Linked DNA regions of Chroogloeocystis siderophila 5.2 s.c.1. The protein of the gene in region 1 binds, or shares a complex with, the protein of each later gene. Links are inferred from orthologs where the notes say so. Each region holds a gene or a part of one and is shown on either strand. Other genes may lie near its edges. The genes, in order: uvrA and mfd.

What was found.
Region 2: the proteins of uvrA (region 1) and mfd are in contact, whole or in part, in a crystal structure (PDB 4DFC), measured with the Escherichia coli proteins. The link is inferred for Chroogloeocystis siderophila 5.2 s.c.1 from one-to-one orthologs.

Annotation. Positions count from the first base shown.
Region 1 is NZ_MRCC01000001.1:138,685-142,514, reverse strand. What follows is about bases 323-3,829. They hold uvrA (excinuclease ABC subunit UvrA), read left to right. Parts: upstream 323-662; coding sequence 663-3,629; downstream 3,630-3,829. Other genes in these bases: NIES1031_RS00655 (hypothetical protein), read left to right, coding at 3,688-3,829; NIES1031_RS00665 (hypothetical protein), read right to left, coding at 323-490. Outside these bases: more of NIES1031_RS00665, read right to left, coding at 1-322; more of NIES1031_RS00655, read left to right, coding at 3,830-3,830. UniProt on the Escherichia coli protein: The UvrABC repair system catalyzes the recognition and processing of DNA lesions. UvrA is an ATPase and a DNA-binding protein. A damage recognition complex composed of 2 UvrA and 2 UvrB subunits scans DNA for abnormalities.
Region 2 is NZ_MRCC01000013.1:100,873-105,241, reverse strand. Bases 4-4,049 are described here. They hold mfd (transcription-repair coupling factor), read left to right. Parts: upstream 4-348; coding sequence 349-3,849; downstream 3,850-4,049. Other genes in these bases: NIES1031_RS16170 (class I SAM-dependent methyltransferase), read left to right, coding at 3,891-4,049. Also shown: more of NIES1031_RS16170, read left to right, coding at 4,050-4,369. UniProt on the Escherichia coli protein: Couples transcription and DNA repair by recognizing RNA polymerase (RNAP) stalled at DNA lesions. Mediates ATP-dependent release of RNAP and its truncated transcript from the DNA, and recruitment of nucleotide excision repair machinery to the damaged site.

The DNA.
Region 1 (3,830 bases):
GTTCTTGTGCGCGTTGGGGCGCTTCAATGTAGCTTCTGGAAGGACCGCTAGGACCTTTTTTCCCTACGACGTAACCTAACTCGCCTTCGTAGAGGTTTTCAGCAGCGTCATATATAGCAGCAGCGGCTTTTGCTTGCTCAGACGCTTCAAAGTACTGACCACCTCTAAAGTTAGATTCTGCTCTTTCCATGATTTGTTGAGCGATGGGTAATAGCTCATTGGCTTGCGAAGACGAAACCTGACGGGCGAGATACGATACGCGGTATGAATCTTCACGCGCTCTAGCAATGTCGCGTCCTGCACGTTCAACTTGTCGATATTCAAGGCTTGCTTGAGAACCACGACCTGATGGTAAAACAACGCCAGGTTGTGCAGGGGCTGTGGGGGATGCGGGACGTGGTTTTTGGCGTGATTGAGTGATTCCTGGAGTCGCGGTCGCGCTTAACCCAGAAATTGCTAACAGTGTTGCTAATACTAGCGTCTTCCTCATCGATCCTCTTCTGTTAACTTTTATTGCGAAAAATGCAAAACATAGATAAACTAACCGAAATGATGTATACAATCTCCTATCTGAAGATAGAAATTATTGAGAATAACACCTCCTTAACCGCGAATGAGAAGGCAACGCTAAAATCATTAAGCAATGGTTTTTCCTCTGCCTCATGTCTCACCCTGCTGAAACTTTAGACACGCTGAATGCAAATGGGAATCGTCCCCTTGGTGTGAATCGCGCTAGTCAGAATACGATCCGTATCCGTGGGGCTAGACAGCATAATCTCAAGAATATTGATTTAGAGTTGCCGCGCGATCGCTTGATCGTGTTCACTGGCGTATCCGGTTCGGGCAAATCTTCTTTAGCGTTTGATACAATTTTTGCTGAGGGACAGCGGCGCTATGTAGAATCTCTCAGTGCTTACGCTAGGCAATTTTTAGGACAACTTGATAAACCTGATGTCGAAGCAATTGAAGGTTTAAGCCCTGCGATTTCGATCGATCAAAAGTCAACTTCACACAATCCGCGTTCTACAGTTGGTACAGTAACAGAAATTTACGATTACTTGCGATTATTGTTCGGACGTGCTGGTAAACCGCATTGTCCGATTTGCGATCGCTCGATTGCACCGCAGACAATCGACGAGATGAGCGATCGCATTATGGAACTACCCGATCGCACGCGCTTTCAGATTCTCGCCCCCGTGGTACGCGGGAAAAAAGGAACGCATCGCAAACTTTTATCTAGCCTTGCTTCCGAAGGATTCGCCCGCGTCAGAATTGATGGAGAAGTTCGCGAACTAAGTGACTCAATTGAACTTGACAAAAATCAAACGCACAACATCGAAGTTGTCATTGATCGCTTAATTAAAAAATCAGGAATTCAAGAACGTCTGACGGATTCGTTAACGACTTGCTTGCGGCGATCCGAAGGAATTGCTGTCATCGAGATTCTTGATCGCGCTGAGGCAGATAATAACGTCGTGATGCATCCTACTGCAACACAGATGAAAGCCGTAGAGGATTCAACTGCATACGTGACGTCACCTTTAGAAAAAGAAATCGTCTTTTCTGAAAACTTTGCGTGTCCCGAACATGGCGCAGTGATGGAAGAACTGTCACCACGGTTATTTTCCTTTAATTCGCCGTATGGTGCGTGTCCGCACTGTCATGGATTGGGAAATTTGCGGACATTTTCACCAGAGTTAGTCGTTCCCGATCCTGCACAGCCTGTTTATGCGGCGATCGCACCCTGGTCAGAAAAAGACAATTCTTATTATCTTTCCTTACTTTATAGTGTTGGGCAAGCTTTTGGGTTTGAAATCAAAACGCTGTGGAAACACTTAACACCTGAACAGCAACACGTTATTTTACAAGGTGCAGAACAACCGATTTGGAATCACGATCGCAATGACTATCGCCGTTACGCAGGTGTCATTCCAATTTTACAGCGACAATATAATGATGCTTCCGAACTAATTAAACAAAAACTCGAACAGTATCTTGTTTATCAACCGTGCGAAGTTTGTCAAGGACAACGTTTAAAACCCGAAGCGCTGGCGGTGCGTTTAGGACAATACCGCATTCTCGATCTTACCGGAGTGTCGATTCGCGATTGTCAACAACGGATTCATAATTTAAAACTCAGCGATCGCCAAATGCAAATTGCTGATTTGGTATTGCGCGAAATTAAAGCCCGATTGCAGTTTCTTTTGGATGTAGGGTTAGATTACCTCACCTTAGACCGTCCAGCAATGACACTTTCAGGTGGAGAAGCACAACGCATTCGCTTAGCAACGCAAATCGGTTCAGGACTCACAGGCGTACTTTACGTTTTAGACGAACCAAGTATCGGATTGCATCAACGCGACAACGGACGCTTGCTAAGAACTTTAACGCGATTACGCGATTTAGGTAATACCTTAATTGTTGTCGAACACGATGAAGAAACCATCCGCGCAGCAGATCATGTTGTCGATATTGGTCCTGGTGCGGGGATTCATGGGGGTAATATTATTGCCCAAGGTGACTTGCAAGCATTACTAGAAGCAAAAGATTCGCTAACAGGCGCGTACCTATCGGGAAGACAGGCGATCGCAACACCCGCACAACGACGCGAAGGTAACGGGCGATCGCTTGTCATGAAAAACGCCCACCGCAACAACTTAAGAAACATTGATGTCAAAATTCCCCTTGGTAAACTTGTCTGCGTAACTGGGGTTTCGGGTTCGGGTAAATCGACACTCATTAACGAATTACTTTATCCGGCTTTACAACATCACTTAACGCGTAAAGTTCCCTTTCCACAACAAATCGATGCGGTGGAAGGATTGGACGCAGTTGATAAGGCGATCGTCATCGATCAATCTCCGATTGGGCGAACACCGCGTTCTAACCCCGCGACTTATACAGGTGTTTTTGATGCAATTCGCGACGTTTTTAGTCAAACAATCGAAGCCAAAGCACGAGGTTATAAGCCAGGACAATTTTCATTTAATGTCAAAGGTGGGCGCTGCGAAGCTTGTGGCGGACAAGGTGTCAATGTCATTGAAATGAACTTTCTTCCTGATGTTTATGTGCAGTGTGAAGTTTGTAAAGGTGCGCGATACAATCGCGAAACATTGCAAGTCAAATACAAGGGAAAATCCATCGCTGATGTTCTTGATATGACGGTAGAGGAAAGCTTAGAAGTTTTCCAAAATATTCCTAAAGCTTTTACGCGACTGCAAACATTAGTTGATGTTGGTTTGGGCTATATCAAACTTGGCCAACCTGCAACAACACTATCAGGTGGTGAAGCACAACGGGTAAAATTAGCAACTGAATTATCGCGCCGCGCCACAGGAAAAACTTTGTATTTAATTGACGAACCAACAACAGGTTTATCGTTTTATGACGTGCATAAGTTATTAGATGTTTTGCAACGTTTGGTTGATAAAGGTAATTCTATTTTGGTAATTGAACATAATTTAGATGTGATTCGTTGTAGCGATTGGATTATTGATTTAGGTCCAGAAGGTGGTGATAAAGGTGGTGAATTAGTTGCAGCAGGTACGCCGGAATCAGTAGCAGAAAATTCACAGTCTTATACGGGGCAATATATTAAGCAGGTTTTGCAGCAGTATCCATCAAAGTGAACTGAAACGAACCACATTCCCCGCAGGGCTTGCCGTAAACTACCACAAAGAGAGATGTATGAGAAGGGTTTTTCGGGCTAGGTATCAGTCGCAATCGAGGGATACGCATCCTGATGTTGATAAGTTTTTGATGCGGGCTTTTCGGAGTATGCCTGTTTGGAAGAAAGCGCATCTTGTTGATGAAGCAACGAAGGAAATTCA
Region 2 (4,369 bases), on another replicon or contig:
CATTATTATCTCTGAGTTACCAAGTTGTGGGAACAGAAAACAAGTCAGCATCTTAAGTTGACTCAAGATTTTTATTGTTCTTGTCGTACCAATTCTCTGCATTCCAGCGACAGATTTCAACTCACAACCCATACTCTGTCTGATTTTTTTAATCACGTTAGCGTGGCGGGGTGCAGCCCATTACGAACCCGTAGGCTTAAGCCTACGGCAAACTACAAATTAGCATCAGTAGGGGAATCCAACCCTTGTTTGCTTAATTCCATCACCTCAGGGACTCTAAAATAGTCAAGGAATCTATTTTCCAGCGCATTGTGTTAAGCAGAAGACATCAATAAGACAGCGGAAGCTATGGCATTTTTTTCCATTGTTCGTGCATTGGGGCGATCGCCGCTCACAACAGAAATTTTAGCTAAACTTGATCGGCAGCGCGTCTGTCGTTTAAACGGCATTCCTCGCCTTCCTAAAGGATTGGTGGCTTCAGCTTTGGCACAAGAGGCGCGATCGCATCTTTTGGTTGTCTGTCCCACCCTAGAAGAAGCCGGACGCTGGACAGCACAACTAGAAGCAATGGGCTGGCAAACAACGCATTTCTACCCTACTTCTGAAGCGTCTCCCTACGAACCTTTTGACCCTGAAACGGAGATGACGTGGGGACAAATGCAGGTTTTAGCAGATTTGGTAAAGAATCGGGGCGATGCTAACCTTCCAAAAATGGCAATCATCGCAACGCAGGCGGCGTTACAACCACATTTACCCCCTTTGGAGGCGTTTCAGCCGTATTGCTTGAATGTTACGCCAGGGATGGAGTTAGATTTAGATGCTTTTGGTGACAAGCTAGTACAATTAGGTTATGAACGCGTACCGCTCGTAGAAACTGAAGGACAATGGAGTCGGCGCGGAGATATTGTCGATGTGTTTCCGGTGGCTTGCGAGTTACCCGTACGTTTAGAGTGGTTCGGGGATGAAATTGAACAAATTCGCGAGTTTGACCTTGCAACACAGCGATCGCGCAGTACTAACGGTAGCGCATTAGATAAAATCGATTCTCTGGTACTCACTCCCACAACTTTTGCGCCGATCATCGTTTCCGCATTAGCTGACAAGACGCAACAAATCAAGACCTACTTATCACTAGAAGAACAAGAACAATTTGAAACAAATCACACATTAGAAGGTAGCCGTCGTTTCTTAGGTTTAGCTTTTGATCGCCCCGCATCTTTACTCGATTACTTGCCCAAAAATACGCTAATTGCAATAGATGAAATTGAACAATGTCAAGCACATAGCGATCGCTGGGTAGAAAATGCCCAAGAACAGCACGCCGCACTCAGTCATCTACCACGTACCCATCGTGCTTTTGAGGACTCTCTAAGAACCGCCAGTGATTTTCGCCAACTCCATCTATCAGAACTTGTTATAGAAGAAAATTCCGCACCTACAGCTATCAATCTTGCGAGTCGTCCTGTACCCGTGACACCACATCAATTTGGCAAGATTGCGGAAACGATTCGTAATGAACGCGATCGCGGTTTTTCGGTATGGTTAGTTTCGGCGCAGCCTTCCAGATCGGTTTCCCTGTTACAAGAACACGATTGTCCTGCACAATTTATTCCTAACCCCCGCGACTTTCAAGCGATCGACAAGCTACAAATATCACACACGCCAGTTGCTTTGAAGTATTCGGGTTTAGCAGAACTCGAAGGCTTTATCTTACCAACGTTCCGCCTTGCAGTCGTTACAGATCGCGAGTTTTTCGGTCAGCATACTTTAGCAACACCAAGTTATGTTCGCAAGCGCCGTCAAGCTGCATCGAAGCAAGTTGATTTAAACAAGCTGCGTCCTGGCGATTATGTTGTGCATCGCAACCATGGTGTAGGAAAGTTTCTCAAACTCGAAAGCTTAACGCTAAATAACGAAACCCGCGAATATATCGTTATTCAATACGCAGATGGTTTATTGCGCGTCGCCGCCGATCAACTCGGATCATTATCGCGATTTCGCAGTACAACTGAGTCGCCCCCAGAATTAAACAAGATGACGGGGAAAGCGTGGGCGAATACCAAAAACCGCGTGCGCAAAGCAATTAAGAAATTAGCGGTAGATTTGTTGAAATTATACGCAGCGCGATCGCAACAACAAGGCTTTAGCTATCCTCCCGATCAACCTTGGCAAGAAGAACTTGAAGACTCATTTCCGTACCAACCGACAACAGATCAGCTAAAAGCGGTACAAGACGTTAAACGCGATATGGAAAGCGATCGCCCGATGGATCGTCTGGTATGTGGTGATGTTGGTTTTGGGAAAACTGAAGTAGCGATCCGCGCCATCTTTAAAGCGGTGACTGCAGGTAAACAAGTCGCGCTTCTTGCTCCGACAACAATTCTTACTCAACAACACTACCACACCCTCAAAGAACGTTTTGCACCTTACCCAATTCAAGTTGGTTTACTCAACCGCTTCCGCACTGCTGAAGAACGTCGCGATATTCAACGCCGCCTCACTACAGGTGAATTAGATGTCGTTGTTGGTACGCATCAGCTACTCAGTAAGGGTGTAAGTTTCCGCGATTTAGGTTTATTAGTGGTAGACGAAGAACAGCGGTTTGGTGTGAATCAAAAAGAGAAAATTAAATCTCTGAAAACGCAAGTTGATGTGTTAACTCTCAGCGCAACTCCAATTCCGCGCACTTTATATATGTCGCTGTCGGGAATTCGCGAGATGAGTTTAATTACAACACCGCCTCCAACGCGTCGCCCAATTAAAACGCATTTAGCACCGTATGATTCGGAATCGGTACGCAGTGCAATTCGCCAAGAACTCGATCGCGGTGGACAAGTGTTTTATGTTGTCCCGCGTGTTGATGGTATTGAAGAAACAGCGGCAAAACTGCGGGAAATGATCCCAGGGGGAAGAATTGCGATCGCCCACGGACAAATGGATGAAGGCGAACTTGAATCGACGATGCTCACGTTTAGCAACGGTGAAGCCGATATTTTAGTTTGTACCACAATTATTGAATCGGGATTAGATATTCCTAGAGTCAACACGATTTTGATTGAAGATGCCCACCGTTTTGGCTTATCGCAACTTTATCAGCTACGCGGTCGTGTTGGTCGTGCGGGGATACAAGCTCATGCTTGGTTATTTTACCCCAAACAACGCGCCTTATCCGATGCAGCACGGCAACGTTTACGCGCGATTCAAGAATTTACGCAACTCGGTTCGGGTTATCAACTGGCAATGCGCGATATGGAAATTCGCGGTGTCGGTAATTTACTCGGTGCGGAACAATCCGGTCAAATGGATGCGATCGGTTTTGATTTATACATGGAAATGCTTGAAGAAGCAATCCGTGAAATTCGCGGGCAAGAAATTCCGAGTGTCGATGATACGCAAATTGACCTCAACCTCACCGCATTTATTCCTGGGGATTATATCACAGATATGGATCAAAAGATGAGTGCCTATCGTGCTGTCGCCGCCGCAAGAACGAAAGAAGAATTAGTACAAATAGCCGCCGAGTGGAGCGATCGCTACGGTACGATTCCTAGTGGTGCAAATCAACTTTTGCGCGTAATGGAACTCAAACAGGTCGCTAAATCTCTGGGATTCAGCCGCATTAAACCGGAAGGAAAGCAACACATCATTTTAGAAACTCCGATGGAAGAACCCGCGTGGAACTTACTTGCAGCAAATTTACCCGAACACTTGCGATCGCGCTTTGTCTATTCGCCTGGTAAAGTTACAGTACGCGGTTTAGGTGTTCTTAGCGCGACTCAACAACTTGAAAACCTGATTGACTTTTTAAGCAAAATGCAAGGCGCACTCCCAGAACCTGTTCTTACTTAGAGAGTCATTAATTTTATTTTATGTAGTGGTTTTCCTTTAATATGATTAAAGAAGTTCAAGAACAAATTGCTTATTACAATGCTCGCTCTCAAGAATATGATGAGTGGTTTTATCGCATTGGTCGTTACGATCGCGGCTTAGAACAGAATCAACGTTGGTTTGATGAAGTAGATATTCTTAAAAGTGCATTACAGAATATAGGCAAAGTTAATTCAATTTTAGAATTGGCGTGTGGTACAGGAATATGGACACAAGAATTACTTAAACTTGGCGCGAGGATTACAGCAATTGATGCTTTTGCTGAGATGATTGCAATCAATAAAAAGAAGTTAAATGATACTAAAATATTCGATTATCAGCAGGTAGATTTGTTTTCTTGGCAACCAACTACACAATATGATTTAGTATTTTTCTCCTTCTGGCTATCGCACGTTTCGCCTGCACAAGTTGATGAGTTTCTAACCAAGGTTTATCGGGCAGTTCGTCCTGATGGAAAAGTGTTTATTATTGACTCTTGCTT